DNA from 2 places in the Peribacillus sp. FSL K6-5616 genome. Region 2 is predicted to be linked to the other one. Evidence: predicted binding sites of a transcription regulator. Region 2 holds the regulator's gene; the other holds the start of a gene.
The links. The regulator CtsR, encoded in region 2, represses protease genes until heat stress. The targets are predictions, from matches to a motif close to ATGGTCAATAAAGGTCAAACA.

Region 1 (7,509 bases), 450 kb from region 2:
AGGTACGCGCATTGCCATACCATTCAATTTCCCTTTAAGTTCAGGAAGGACAAGTGCAACAGCTTTTGCTGCCCCAGTTGTTGTAGGAATGATATTCTCGGCAGCTGCACGTGCACGACGGTAATCTTTATGAGGCAAATCAAGGATTTGCTGATCATTTGTATAAGAGTGAACAGTAGTCATCATACCGCGTTTGATTCCGAATTGTTCATGAAGCACTTTAGCAAATGGAGCTAAGCAGTTCGTTGTACAAGAAGCATTAGAGATTACATGGTGGTTTGCTGCATCATATTTGTCTTCGTTTACACCCATGACGATCGTGATATCTTCATCAGATGCAGGAGCAGAGATGATTACTTTTTTCGCGCCAGCTTCTAAATGCTTAGCTGCATCCGCACGTTTTGTGAAACGTCCTGTAGATTCCACAACTACTTCTACTCCCAGTTCACCCCATGCTAATTGTGCAGGATCACGTTCAGCCAATACTTTTACTTTGTGACCATCAACAACAAGGTAATCCCCATCAACTGCTACTTTTTCATTAAGAGATCCATGAATTGTATCGTATTGAAGAAGGTGCGCTAACATATTAGCATCCGTTAAGTCGTTAATAGCAACGATCTCTACCCCAGGATTACTCAATGCTGCACGAAATACATTACGTCCAATACGTCCAAAACCATTAATACCAACTTTTACTGCCATGAAAAATTCCTCCTTTTAAGTTCGCAAATATATTAAGGGGTGTAATTCCCCTGAATTAACTCTTGTGCCGCAGCTTCATCCGTGATCAAAACGGTTGATGAAGGTGCGCCTTTCATGTAGGAACGGATAGCCTTTGCTTTAGTTTTGCCACCTGCCACAGTTATCACTCGCTTTTCAGGGCTAAGATCATCTAACTGGATGCCGACTGTCAAAACTTTATGAACAACTTTGCCGTTTTCATCGTAATAATAACCGAATGCCTCTCCTACAGCATTTCCATCTAACAGCTTCTTTAACATTTCTGGCGAAGAATTTCTTCTCTCTGCCATCGCCATGGCATCACCGATTCCATGAATGATCATATCGGCAGACTTGATTTGGGAAATCACTTCTTTAATTGCAGGTTCCTTCTGAAATGATGCATAAACCTCACCGCTTAATTGATCGGGTACATATAACACTCTGTATGAGGCTTGAGCCTTCTGTGCCATTTTTTCGACAATCGTATTGGCCTGATTCTGCACCGCTTCACCAATTCCCCCGCGGGCTGGGACAAATGTCAATTTCCTGGATGCTTCATCAGGTGACAACGAATTAGCCACTTCGGCCATTGTCGATCCGCCAGTAACCGCAATGATATTCTTTGAGTTCCATTCTCGTTTCATACGGTTTGCACAAGCTTTGCCCAATTCTTTTTTCACCCATGGGGTTTCATCACAATTTCCTGAGACAATTATGACTTCATCCACTTGTAACAAATCCTGCAATTGCTTTTCCATTATGTCTATACCCATTACTTCACGCATTATTCCTTCTAACTTATCCAGGATTTCAATCCCTTCATCAGTCAGCGTCATGCCAGAGCTGAAGATGTTAACCAGGTTCTGACTTTTCAGAAAATCAACCTCGCCTCTAAGCGTCCGCTCTGTCAAATTAAGGCTCACGGACAGACTGCGCCTTCCAACCGGCTGCATCATTTTGATATAACGCAGGATATCATATCTTTTTTGCATAACCATAAGGAAATCGGGCAATAATTTTCTTTGTACCTCGAGTAATGTACGCATATTTAAAACTCCTAAAAAGTTAAGTTGGACATTTAACGTCCCGCGTAGTCATTTTCTGTCCCACTTAAAACAAAAAAATATTCCTGCTACATATTTTATTCTAGCAGGAACGGAATGTTTCTTCAAATGATTTGAAAAATTATTTTTCCAAAAGCCTATTTAGAGCTGATTTATCAACGTTTCCGAACTGAACGATTTCATCTTTCCATTCAACGACAGGGATTATCAGCCCGAATCTCCCAAGCAAATCATCATCGGTATGGATATCGATTTCCTTATAGCCTATGCCTGACTCCACTTTCACTTCTTCGAGTACCTGCTTGGCTTTATCACATAACGGGCATTTATCCCTACTATATAAAACAAACGCATTCGATTCCAAAACCACTCATCCTTTTCAATCATATCTTTTTCGTTTAGATGAAGAAGGGATCCCTAATTGTTCCCGGTACTTGGCAACGGTTCGGCGTGCCAGGATAATTCCATGCTCTTCTTTCAGCCGTTCCGCCAAGTCTTGATCCGAAAGCGGCTTTTGTTTATTTTCCCCATTGATGGCTGCCTGGAGGCTCTTTTTCGCCTGCATGCCCGACATATCCTCATCAAGGCCGACCGACTGTAAAGAAGTAGTGAAAAATATCCGCATCTCTATCGTGCCAAATGGTGTCTGTACGTACTTCCCTTTAACCGCCCGGCTTACTGTGGACTCATGTATGCCAAGTTCGTCTGCGATTTCTTTCATCGTCATCGGCTTCAAATAGTTCAGGCCATGATGAAAGCACGCCGGCTGTTTTTCGACGATGCACTGAATAACCTTCAATATCGTTTCTTTTCTCTGTTGGATTCCTCTGGAGATCCATTGGTATTCCTGCCACTTATCCTGGATAAACCGCTGAACTCCCTGATCCTTATGGCTCTTCATTCGGTTTAAATATCCTTTATCCACATTAAGATTGGGTGTGTTACCATCATAATTCCCGACAAGCAGCATGCCATCCCGAACTTCCACGACTACATCCGGCACTATATAAGAAGGTTTTTCCTGAAAAAAGAGTGATGCCGGACGCGGGTTCAACGTCTGGACATAATCAAAGACTTCTTGAATCTCCTTCAGAGTAACACCGATTTTCTTACTTAGGTCTTTCCAGCGCTTTTCAGCAAAATCGAGGAAATGGTTTTCTATGATCGATTCTGCCAGAAGATTCTCCCCTTCTGCTTTCACTTGAAGCAAAAGGCACTCTTGAAGATTCCTCGCTCCAATACCATGCGGTTCAAGTTCCTGTAAAATCGAGAGACTCTCTTCCAAAACGGCCGGAGATATGCCTGGGATGCATATATCATCCAGCTGAGTCCTTAAGTAACCGTTTTCATCAAGATTATGAATTAATAGAAGCATTGCCTTTTGCTGCTCACCGGAAAACTGCTGGTGATTCACCTGGGACATGATATGCTGTTCAAGCGATATGGTATCTTCACTGATCTGTTCAATCCAATAGTTGGCATCATACGTATTTTTAAGAGTCCGTTTACCTTTTTTGCGGTCAAAAGTTGGCTGAAATAAAGAAGATGTTGGCTGATCTATGGACAGTAATGGGTTCTCCACCATTTTATTTTCTAAAAAAGCCGATAGCTCCTGCGAGGAGTATTGCAGCAATGTAATAGCTTGCATGAGCTCCTGGGTCATTGCCATCTTTAATGTTTGCTGTTGAAAAAGTCCTGCTTTCATATTCATACTCATCGATTCATCCCTCCCCCACTCCATTTTACATTATCAGGAGAAAATTCTACACAAAAACCCATGAAAACGCTTACGATTTTTTTCTGAATAGTTTATTTGTTTTAAATACTATATGTTAGAAACGCAAATTTAACAACTACTTTTATTGAAAAATCACCATTTTTCAATAGTGTGGGCGAATATTTTCAAGACAGGACCGACATTACAGGATTCGATGGAATATTACGGAAAACGAGCAAATTCAGCAAAAATTTCAACTCTCCTAAAAATGACAAATAAAAAATCCCCCACTTTATTAAGCAGAAGATTGGTAATGCCCTCGGCAGGAATCGAACCTGCATTTCAAGCTTCGGAGGCTTGCGTTCTATCCGTTGCACTACGAGGGCGTAATAGAAAATATTTTTTCAACAGACTTCATTATATGATAGAATCCCCTCCTTTGCAAGGGTTATCAGGTTTAAAACTTTATCATTTGGGTATTATGGGTAATGTGGAAATTCATCCCTGTGCGGCATAATATATAAAATAATCTATCAGGAAGGAGCCTTAGCCAGAAAATTGTCGAACAAATTATCCATAATAGGGTTTGTTTTGTTTGACCTAAATTGACCAAAAAGTGTATCATACATACATAAAGAATTTAAATGATTCTCTTAATCGAAGGAGGAAATGAACATGAATTTAATTCCTACAGTTATCGAACAAACAAGTCGTGGGGAGCGTGCCTACGATATTTACTCCCGTTTATTAAAAGACCGGATCATTATGCTAGGAAGTGCAATTGACGATAATGTTTCCAACTCCATTGTTGCTCAATTACTATTTTTAGAAGCGGAAAATCCTGAAAAAGATATCACTCTATACATCAACAGCCCTGGCGGAAGCATCACTTCCGGTATGGCCATTTACGATACTATGCAATATATCAAACCTAATGTATCGACAGTATGCATCGGTATGGCCGCTTCCATGGGTGCTTTCCTATTGGCCGCTGGCGAAAAAGGCAAACGTTATGCGTTGCCAAACAGTGAAGTCATGATTCACCAACCACTTGGAGGAGCTCAAGGTCAAGCTACGGAAATTGAAATTGCTGCCCGCCGTATCCTTCACTTGAAAGATAAGCTGAACCAAATCTTGGCAGAACGTACGGGACAACCTATCGAAGTCCTTCAAAGAGATACGGAACGTGATAACTTCATGACTTCCGAAAGAGCTCTTGAATATGGCTTGATTGACAAAGTCATCACGCGCAGCGTTCTTGATGATAAAAACTCTAAGTAATCCTGCAACAAAAGAAAGGCTCCGGAGATCGCCATAAGCGACTTCCGGAGCCTTTTTTTCATGATAAAAGAAAAGGATGCACATTTAGGCACCCCCTTTTTTAACCCTCTTGCTGAACGAACTCTTCCAATGCTTCTAACGCTTCTTTTTCATCGCGTCCTTCGACGATTAACTTCACGCACACGCCAGAACTGATGGCTAGGCTCATTAATCCCATTATACTTTTTGCATTCACTTTCTTTCCTTCTTTTTCAAGAAAAACATCTGAATGAAAGCGGTTAGCTTCTTGTACAAAAAGAGCCGCCGGCCGAGCTTGCAAACCCGTTTTCAATTTTACCTCAACTTGTTTCTCCACCATCTTGATCTCCCCTGTTAGCTTTATTTTTTCGCAGCAATAGCCTCTCCCCCACGGAGCCTGTCAGCTATTTCATCAATCTTTCGCAATCGGTGATTAATCCCGGACTTACTGATGGTTCCCCCGGATACCATTTCCCCAAGTTCCTTTAAGGTTATATCCTGAAACGCTATCCTAAGCTCCGCAATTTCCCGAAGCTTATCCGGTAAAATGCCAAGTCCTACCGTATCCTCGATATAATGGATATTTTCAACCTGGCGCAATGATGCCCCGATCGTTTTGTTCAAATTGGCTGTTTCACAATTCACAAGCCGATTCACTGAATTACGCATATCACGGACAATCCGTACATCCTCGAACCTTAATAAAGCTGAATGGGCGCCAACTATACTTAAAAACTCGGCAATCTTTTCGGCTTCTTTCAAATAAATGATGTACCCCTTCTTGCGTTCAAGTGTCTTGGCCTTCAAGCCAAACTTATTCATTAGCTCACAAAGGGCATCATTGTGCTCTTTATAAAGTGAGAAAATCTCAAGGTGATAGGAAGACGTTTCCGGATTGTTAACCGAACCCCCTGCAAGAAATGCACCTCTTAGATAAGAACGCTTACAGCATTTCTTCCCAACAATAGTATCGGATATATCATGGAGAATTTCAAAGCCATCGCCTAAAATTTCCAAATCGGTTAAAACCCGCTGCCCTCCGGATGACATCCTGACAATATATACATTGTTCTTTTTAAGCTTCATCTTTTTACGGACCAACAGCTCGACCTGGACCTCATAACTTTTTTTCAGCAGCGTATAAATCCTTCTGGCAATCGCAGCATTCTCAGTTTGAATATCCACAACAAGCTTCCGATTAGAAAATGAAAGGGATCCGTTCATCCGGATAAGCGCACACAATTCCGCTTTACCGCAGCAATCCTTCCCCTCTAATGTTGTAAGCTCTTTTTTTGTTTCTGAAGCAAAAGACATCCATTTCACCCCCAATCGAACGCAGGTAATCTATTTTTATCAATCAAAAAACCGTCCCCGCTTATATCTACGGTACTATGTGGCTTTTTGTTTCATTTACAAGCATATTATAAAGCAAATCCGCCACTTTTTTCGTATCATGGCGTATTACATTCCCTTCATAGCTGAAAATGCGTTCTTGTATGATTTCAAGACCCATCATTTTTAAGCTTTCCACATCATACATGACCGGTTTTGCATATTCAGCTTGATAGCGCTGCTGAATCTCGGTTGGTATTTCCTCATTATTAACAAGTATCCTGTCAATATATGCATTTCCCATATGGTCATATATCGCTTTTATATGATCACTCGCGCTATAATCCAGAGTCTCGCCGGCTTGTGTCATCAAATTGCAAATGTACACCTTCTTAGCCTTGGAACGGGCTACCTCTTCTCCTAAACCAGGGACAAGTAAGTTAGGCAGAATGCTAGTATATAGGCTTCCTGGACCTATGACTATAAGATCTGCCTGCTTGATTTCCTGGAGAGTTTCACTAAGCGGCTTTATATGACGAGGAGACAGGAATACTTTTTTTATTTTCTTTCCTGAGAAGGGAATCTTGGATTCTCCTGTAACAATCGTTTCGTCATCCATCTCTGCATGGAGAACCACACTTTGGTTGGCAGCCGGAAGCACTTTACCGCGGACATTAAGGAATTTACTCATTTCCTGGATCGCATGGACGAAATCCCCGGTCAGCGAAGTCATTGCCGCCAGTATCAAATTCCCAAGCGAATGCCCTGACAACTCATTTTTACTCTGAAAGCGATGCTGAAACATTTGTTCAACAAGGGGCTCTACATCCGATAACGCAGCCAGCACGTTACGAATATCACCCGGAGCGGGAATATCCATATCCTCGCGAAGGCGGCCTGAACTTCCACCATCATCAGCAACCGTTACGATTGCCGTTATATCCACCGGATGCTTCTTTAACCCTCTCAACAAAACAGGAAGGCCGGTTCCCCCTCCGATGATCACAACCTTAGGCTGTTTCTTTTTATCTAACATCTGCTTTCCCCTTACTTTTTTCGATATCGCGATGTGATACTTGAACCCTGTAATCCTTTTTGAAGTGGTTTGAAATATACTCCGTCAAAGCTACAGAACGGTGCTGACCGCCTGTACACCCAATCGCAACAACAAGCTGTGCTTTCCCTTCACGTTTATAATATGGAAGCATGAAAGCGAGCAGATCGGTCACTTTTTCCAAGAATTTTTGCGTCTCACTCCATTTTAAAACGTAACTCGACACTTCCTGTTCCAAACCAGTCCTTGGCCTCATATGATCAATATAATATGGATTTGGCAGGAACCGTACATCAAACACAAGGTCGGCATCTATG
Region 2 (7,509 bases):
TCCCATAAAGCCATTCTCAGTTCGGATTGCAGGCTGCAACTCGCCTGCATGAAGCCGGAATCGCTAGTAATCGCGGATCAGCATGCCGCGGTGAATACGTTCCCGGGCCTTGTACACACCGCCCGTCACACCACGAGAGTTTGTAACACCCGAAGTCGGTGAGGTAACCTTCATGGAGCCAGCCGCCTAAGGTGGGACAGATGATTGGGGTGAAGTCGTAACAAGGTAGCCGTATCGGAAGGTGCGGCTGGATCACCTCCTTTCTAAGGATAATTACGAGAGCGCTTTTGTTTTGTTCAGTTTTGAATGAGTAATTCATTCAAATAGGAAAGACAGTCATCACGATGTGATGGATTCTTTCTGCTTTGTTCCTTGAAAACTAGATAATAGATAGAAGGCAATTAATTTTTTTCAAAGCATCTGTAAGATCTTTTTTAACGGTTAAGTTAGAAAGGGCGCACGGTGGATGCCTTGGCACTAGGAGCCGATGAAGGACGGGACTAACACCGATATGCTTCGGGGAGCTGTAAGTAAGCTTTGATCCGGAGATTTCCGAATGGGGAAACCCACTGTTCGTAATGGAACAGTATCTTTACCTGAATACATAGGGTACTGAAGGCAGACCCGGGGAACTGAAACATCTAAGTACCCGGAGGAAGAGAAAGCAAACGCGATTTCCTGAGTAGCGGCGAGCGAAACGGAATTAGCCCAAACCAAGAGGCTTGCCTCTTGGGGTTGTAGGACACTCAACATGGAGTTACAAAGGAACGGGGTAAATGAAGCGACCTGGAAAGGTCCGTCGAAGAAGGTAAAAACCCTGTAGTTGAAACTTCGTTCCCTCCTGAGTGGATCCTGAGTACGGCGGGACACGAGAAATCCCGTCGGAAGCAGGGAGGACCATCTCCCAAGGCTAAATACTCCCTAGTGACCGATAGTGAACCAGTACCGTGAGGGAAAGGTGAAAAGCACCCCGGAAGGGGAGTGAAATAGATCCTGAAACCGTGTGCCTACAAGTAGTCAAAGCCCGTTAATGGGTAATGGCGTGCCTTTTGTAGAATGAACCGGCGAGTTACGATTTCATGCGAGGTTAAGTTGATGAGACGGAGCCGCAGCGAAAGCGAGTCTGAATAGGGCGAATGAGTATGAGGTCGTAGACCCGAAACCAGGTGATCTACCCATGTCCAGGGTGAAGTTCAGGTAACACTGAATGGAGGCCCGAACCCACGCACGTTGAAAAGTGCGGGGATGAGGTGTGGGTAGCGGAGAAATTCCAATCGAACCTGGAGATAGCTGGTTCTCTCCGAAATAGCTTTAGGGCTAGCCTCAAGATGAGAGTATTGGAGGTAGAGCACTGATTGGACTAGGGGCCCCCAACGGGTTACCGAATTCAGTCAAACTCCGAATGCCAAATACTTATTCTTGGGAGTCAGACTGCGAGTGATAAGATCCGTAGTCGAAAGGGAAACAGCCCAGACCACCAGCTAAGGTCCCAAAGTATACGTTAAGTGGAAAAGGATGTGGAGTTGCTTAGACAACCAGGATGTTGGCTTAGAAGCAGCCACCATTTAAAGAGTGCGTAATAGCTCACTGGTCGAGTGACTCCGCGCCGAAAATGTACCGGGGCTAAACGTATCACCGAAGCTGTGGATTGACACCGTATGGTGTCGATGGTAGGAGAGCGTTCTAAGGGCGTTGAAGTCAGACCGGAAGGACTGGTGGAGCGCTTAGAAGTGAGAATGCCGGTATGAGTAGCGAAAGAAGGGTGAGAATCCCTTCCACCGAATGCCTAAGGTTTCCTGAGGAAGGCTCGTCCGCTCAGGGTTAGTCGGGACCTAAGCCGAGGCCGAAAGGCGTAGGCGATGGACAACAGGTTGATATTCCTGTACCACCTATACATCGTTTGAACGATGGGGGGACGCAGAAGGATAGGGTAAGCGCGCTGTTGGATATGCGCGTCCAAGCAGTTAGGCCGGAAACGAGGCAAATCCCGTTTCCATTAAGGCGGAGCTGTGATGGCGAGGGAAATATAGTACCGAAGTTCCTGATTCCACGCTGCCAAGAAAAGCCTCTAGTGAGATGTAAGGTGCCCGTACCGCAAACCGACACAGGTAGGCGAGGAGAGAATCCTAAGGTGTGCGAGAGAACTCTCGTTAAGGAACTCGGCAAAATGACCCCGTAACTTCGGGAGAAGGGGTGCTTTTTAGGGTGAATAGCCCAGAAAAGCCGCAGTGAATAGGCCCAGGCGACTGTTTAGCAAAAACACAGGTCTCTGCGAAGCCGCAAGGCGAAGTATAGGGGCTGACACCTGCCCGGTGCTGGAAGGTTAAGGGGAGAGGTTAGCGCAAGCGAAGCTTTGAACCGAAGCCCCAGTAAACGGCGGCCGTAACTATAACGGTCCTAAGGTAGCGAAATTCCTTGTCGGGTAAGTTCCGACCCGCACGAAAGGTGTAACGATCTGGGCACTGTCTCAACGAGAGACTCGGTGAAATTATAGTACCTGTGAAGATGCAGGTTACCCGCGACAGGACGGAAAGACCCCGTGGAGCTTTACTGCAGCCTGATATTGAATTTTGGTACAGCTTGTACAGGATAGGTAGGAGCCTGAGAAGCCGGAGCGCCAGCTTCGGTGGAGGCGTTGGTGGGATACTACCCTGGCTGTATTGAAATTCTAACCCGCGCCCCTTATCGGGGTGGGAGACAGTGTCAGGTGGGCAGTTTGACTGGGGCGGTCGCCTCCTAAAGAGTAACGGAGGCGCCCAAAGGTTCCCTCAGAATGGTTGGAAATCATTCGTAGAGTGTAAAGGCACAAGGGAGCTTGACTGCGAGACCTACAAGTCGAGCAGGGACGAAAGTCGGGCTTAGTGATCCGGTGGTTCCGCATGGAAGGGCCATCGCTCAACGGATAAAAGCTACCCCGGGGATAACAGGCTTATCTCCCCCAAGAGTCCACATCGACGGGGAGGTTTGGCACCTCGATGTCGGCTCATCGCATCCTGGGGCTGTAGTCGGTCCCAAGGGTTGGGCTGTTCGCCCATTAAAGCGGTACGCGAGCTGGGTTCAGAACGTCGTGAGACAGTTCGGTCCCTATCCGTCGCGGGCGCAGGAAATTTGAGAGGAGCTGTCCTTAGTACGAGAGGACCGGGATGGACGCACCGCTGGTGTACCAGTTGTCTTGCCAAAGGCATAGCTGGGTAGCTACGTGCGGACGGGATAAGTGCTGAAAGCATCTAAGCATGAAGCCCCCCTCAAGATGAGATTTCCCATGGCGCAAGCTAGTAAGATCCCTGAAAGATGATCAGGTTGATAGGTCAGAGGTGGAAGCATGGTGACATGTGGAGCTGACTGATACTAATAGATCGAGGACTTAACCAACGCTTTTTAAAAAATGAAATACCTTCTTATTATCTAGTTTTGAAGGAACAACGTTCCTTTTATGTTTGGTGGCGATAGCGAAGAGGTCACACCCGTTCCCATTCCGAACACGGCAGTTAAGCTCTTCAGCGCCGATGGTAGTTGGGGGTTTCCCCCTGTGAGAGTAGGACGCCGCCAAGCCATTTAAAAAGATCAGCCATCCGGCTGGTCTTTTTTGTGTATGTAAAAAAAATTTTCCCGTTTTCAGGGACAGCACGGGCTGGCCTTATTTGAATTGGTTGCCATATCATGAGGAGGAATGGATGAGCTGGGTAAATGGGGCAGAATTTAAGTGATGAAACCTTAAGCAGAAGAAAAATTTCAGGTTTTACATCCATTTATATAGGGTATTTATGTAAGATATTTCATCTTTTATGTTCAATGGGGTATGTAACTACATATAATTTGGAGAAAATGGATATTACAGAAAGAAAGTGCGTTTAAGTTGCAAAATGCATTATTCCTTGTATAATAATAGTCAAATATAGTCAAAGTCAGAATGGAGGAGGCTGAGTGAGAAACATATCTGATGTTATCGAAACTTATTTGAAGCAAGTACTTGAAATAAGTCAAAAAGATATCTTGGAGATTAAAAGAAGTGAAATAGCAGATAAATTTCAGTGTGTTCCTTCTCAAATCAATTACGTAATCAATACCAGGTTTACCATCGAGAGAGGTTATGTTGTAGAGAGTAAGCGTGGAGGCGGAGGTTATATACGCATCATGAAAGTGGAATCACAGGATTCCGTGCAACTTATCAACCAATTATTATCGCTTATTGGTTCCAGGGTAACTCAATCGATGGCTGAAGGAGTAATTTCACGACTGATGAATGAAGACGTCATTAATGAAAGAGAAGCAAAGATTATGATGAGCGTCATAGATAGATCGGTGATTTATATCGACCTGCCTGACCGCGATGAGCTTAGGGCAAGAATTTTAACTGCGATGCTTACGACTTTAAAATATAAATGAAACTGGCAGAGGTGATGAACGTTGATTTGCCAAGAATGTCATCAAAGGCCTGCTACCCTGCACTTCACCAAAATCATCAATGGAAAAAAGACTGAAGTCATGATTTGTGAGAAATGTGCTCAGGAAAAAGGTGAAATGTTCATGGAGGCAGGTGGACCTGGTTTTTCAATAAATAATTTATTAGCAGGATTGTTGAATATGGAGTCGAATATTCAACAGACAAAGGCAAATGCATTTCCGAAAACGGAAGAGAGGCGTTGCCCGAATTGTCATCGATCTTATAAAGAATTTGTCCATATTGGCAAGTTTGGCTGTGCCGAATGTTATAAAACGTTCAATGAACAGTTAAATCCCATTTTAAAGAGGGTTCATAGCGGCAATACAGCACACATAGGGAAAATTCCAAAAAGGATTGGCGGCGCCATATATCTTCGAAAACAAATTTTGGATTTGAAAGAAGTTTTAAAGGTCCACATTGATCAAGAGGAGTTTGAGAAAGCGGCAGAAGTAAGAGATAAGGTTCGTTCCCTTGAAAAAAGGTTTGAAGCACAAGAGGGAGGCGAGGAATTATGAGCTTGGAAAAGTTTGTAGAAAACGCCTTGAGTTCCTGGATGAGTGCCGAAGGGCCGGAAATCGATATTGTATTGAGTTCGCGGATTCGGCTGGCCAGGAATTTCAAAGACTTTACCTTCCCAACCTCCTTTTCGAACGAAGAAGCTAATAAAATCATTGAATTGGTCAAAAAAAGAATCGAAGAGGAAGTAACCCCGGAGATTGGAAAATTGGAGCTATTAGAGATTGACCAATTGCAGCCACTGGAAAAGCGCGTTCTGGTTGAAAAACATTTAATCAGTCCTCATTTAGTTGAAGATTCAGCGAAAAGCGCATGTCTCCTTTCGGAAAATGAAGAAATAAGTATCATGATAAACGAAGAGGACCATCTCCGTATTCAATGTTTAATGTCGGGGTTGCAGCTAAAGGAAACCTTAAAGATTGCAAATGTTCTTGACGATTGGATTGAAGAATCCATAGACTATGCATATGATGAAGAAAGAGGATACCTGACTAGTTGTCCGACTAATGTGGGAACAGGGTTAAGGGCTTCAGTCATGATGCATCTGCCGGGCCTGGTCCTTACACAGCAGATGAATAATATCATACCGGCTATCAACCAATTGGGGTTGGTGGTTCGAGGGATTTATGGAGAGGGCAGTCAAGCGTTGGGGAATATTTTTCAAATTTCCAATCAAATCACCCTTGGAAAATCGGAAAGGGATATCGTTGAAGATCTAACGAGTGTAGTGCAACAAATCATAGCCCAGGAACGGTCAGCGAGGGATGCATTAGCGAGGACTTCCCACATACAATTAGAAGATAGAATTTTCCGTTCATATGGGGTTTTGTCCAATGCTCGAATCATCGAGACCAAGGAAGCAGCTACATGTATCTCCGATGTTAGGTTAGGGATAGATCTTGGGTATATAAAGAATATTTCCAAAAGCATTCTAAATGAATTGATGATTTTGACGCAGTCGGGATTTTTACAAAAGTACGCAGGCGGCCCTTTAAGACCCCATGAAAGGGATATCCGTAGAGCAGCACTCATCCGGGAACGCTTGAATTTCACGGAATCTTCCTCCTCATAGAGGTTATTGACCTCTTTAGGGAGAATTAAATTTCATTAATAGATATGGAGCAAGAATAAGCTTCTGCCATTACTTAGAGAATTGCCAGCAATTTTATTCAAAACGAAAATTCTTAAGGAGGAATTCCCTATGATGTTTGGTCGTTTTACTGAAAGAGCCCAGAAAGTATTAGCATTAGCCCAAGAAGAGGCAATCCGTTTAGGTCATAATAATATTGGCACGGAACATATTTTACTGGGCCTGGTCCGAGAGGGTGATGGTATTGCAGCCAAAGCGTTATATGCTCTTGGATTGGGTCCGGAGAAGATTCAGAAAGAAGTGGAAAATTTAATTGGCCGTGGACAGGATACGGCTCAAACGATACATTATACCCCAAGAGCCAAGAAGGTCATTGAGCTTTCCATGGATGAAGCAAGAAAATTAGGTCACTCATATGTTGGGACAGAGCATGTCCTTCTAGGTCTTATACGAGAAGGGGAAGGTGTCGCTGCCCGCGTATTGAATAATCTGGGAGTAAGTTTAAATAAAGCTCGACAACAAGTATTACAACTTTTGGGCAGCAATGAATCAGGTGGTCATCAAGGTTCAGCCGCTGCAAATGCAAGCACGCCGACACTGGATGGCCTTGCCCGTGATTTAACGGCGATTGCCAGGGAAGGAAGCTTGGATCCGGTTATCGGAAGAAGTAAGGAAATACAGCGTGTCATTGAGGTATTAAGCCGTCGTACAAAAAATAACCCAGTATTGATCGGTGAACCCGGCGTTGGTAAAACAGCCATTGCTGAAGGGCTTGCCCAACAGATTATCAATAATGAGGTACCTGAGATTTTACGTGATAAACGCGTCATGACACTTGATATGGGTACTGTTGTGGCTGGCACTAAATACCGGGGTGAATTTGAGGACCGGTTGAAGAAAGTCATGGATGAAATACGCCAGGCGGGTAATATCATCCTATTCATCGACGAATTGCATACATTGATTGGTGCAGGTGGTGCAGAAGGTGCCATCGATGCCTCCAATATCCTTAAACCATCATTGGCCCGTGGTGAATTACAATGTATCGGTGCTACAACTTTGGATGAGTACCGCAAGTATATTGAAAAGGATGCTGCCCTTGAACGTCGCTTCCAGCCAATCCAAGTCGATGAGCCGACAATTGAGGAATCCATCCAAATTCTCAAAGGTCTTCGTGACCGTTATGAGGCACATCACCGCGTATCGATCACTGACGAAGCGATTGATGCTGCAGTCAAATTATCAGACCGTTATATTTCCGATCGCTTTTTACCTGATAAAGCGATTGACTTGATTGATGAAGCTGGTTCCAAAGTTAGGCTGCGCTCATACACAACGCCACCCAACCTAAAGGAACTTGAAGTGAAACTAGATGATGTTCGCAAGGAAAAGGATGCTTCCGTTCAGAGTCAGGAATTTGAAAAAGCTGCTTCGCTTCGCGATACAGAACAACGCTTAA

Region 1: clpP (ATP-dependent Clp endopeptidase proteolytic subunit ClpP) is a predicted target of CtsR. The motif match lies at 4,100-4,120, and genes of this name have one in related genera.

The regions. Positions count from the first base shown of each region.
Region 1 covers NZ_JBBOYT010000001.1:4,701,040-4,708,548, forward strand. Annotated here, with positions in the region: gene gap (type I glyceraldehyde-3-phosphate dehydrogenase) at 1-705, opposite strand, end outside; gene MHB45_RS22880 (sugar-binding transcriptional regulator) at 738-1,772, opposite strand; gene MHB45_RS22885 (glutaredoxin family protein) at 1,912-2,160, opposite strand; gene rpoN (RNA polymerase factor sigma-54) at 2,170-3,507, opposite strand; tRNA gene MHB45_RS22895 (tRNA-Arg) at 3,822-3,893, opposite strand; gene clpP (ATP-dependent Clp endopeptidase proteolytic subunit ClpP) at 4,183-4,788, shown strand; gene MHB45_RS22905 (HPr family phosphocarrier protein) at 4,889-5,146, opposite strand; gene whiA (DNA-binding protein WhiA) at 5,167-6,120, opposite strand; gene MHB45_RS22915 (gluconeogenesis factor YvcK family protein) at 6,188-7,174, opposite strand; gene rapZ (RNase adapter RapZ) at 7,164-7,509, opposite strand, start outside.
Region 2 covers NZ_JBBOYT010000001.1:5,148,501-5,156,009, forward strand. Annotated here, with positions in the region: rRNA gene MHB45_RS25060 (16S ribosomal RNA) at 1-263, shown strand, start outside; rRNA gene MHB45_RS25065 (23S ribosomal RNA) at 440-3,372, shown strand; rRNA gene rrf (5S ribosomal RNA) at 3,437-3,552, shown strand; gene MHB45_RS25075 (CtsR family transcriptional regulator) at 3,925-4,386, shown strand; gene MHB45_RS25080 (UvrB/UvrC motif-containing protein) at 4,408-4,959, shown strand; gene MHB45_RS25085 (protein arginine kinase) at 4,956-6,032, shown strand; gene clpC (ATP-dependent protease ATP-binding subunit ClpC) at 6,162-7,509, shown strand, end outside.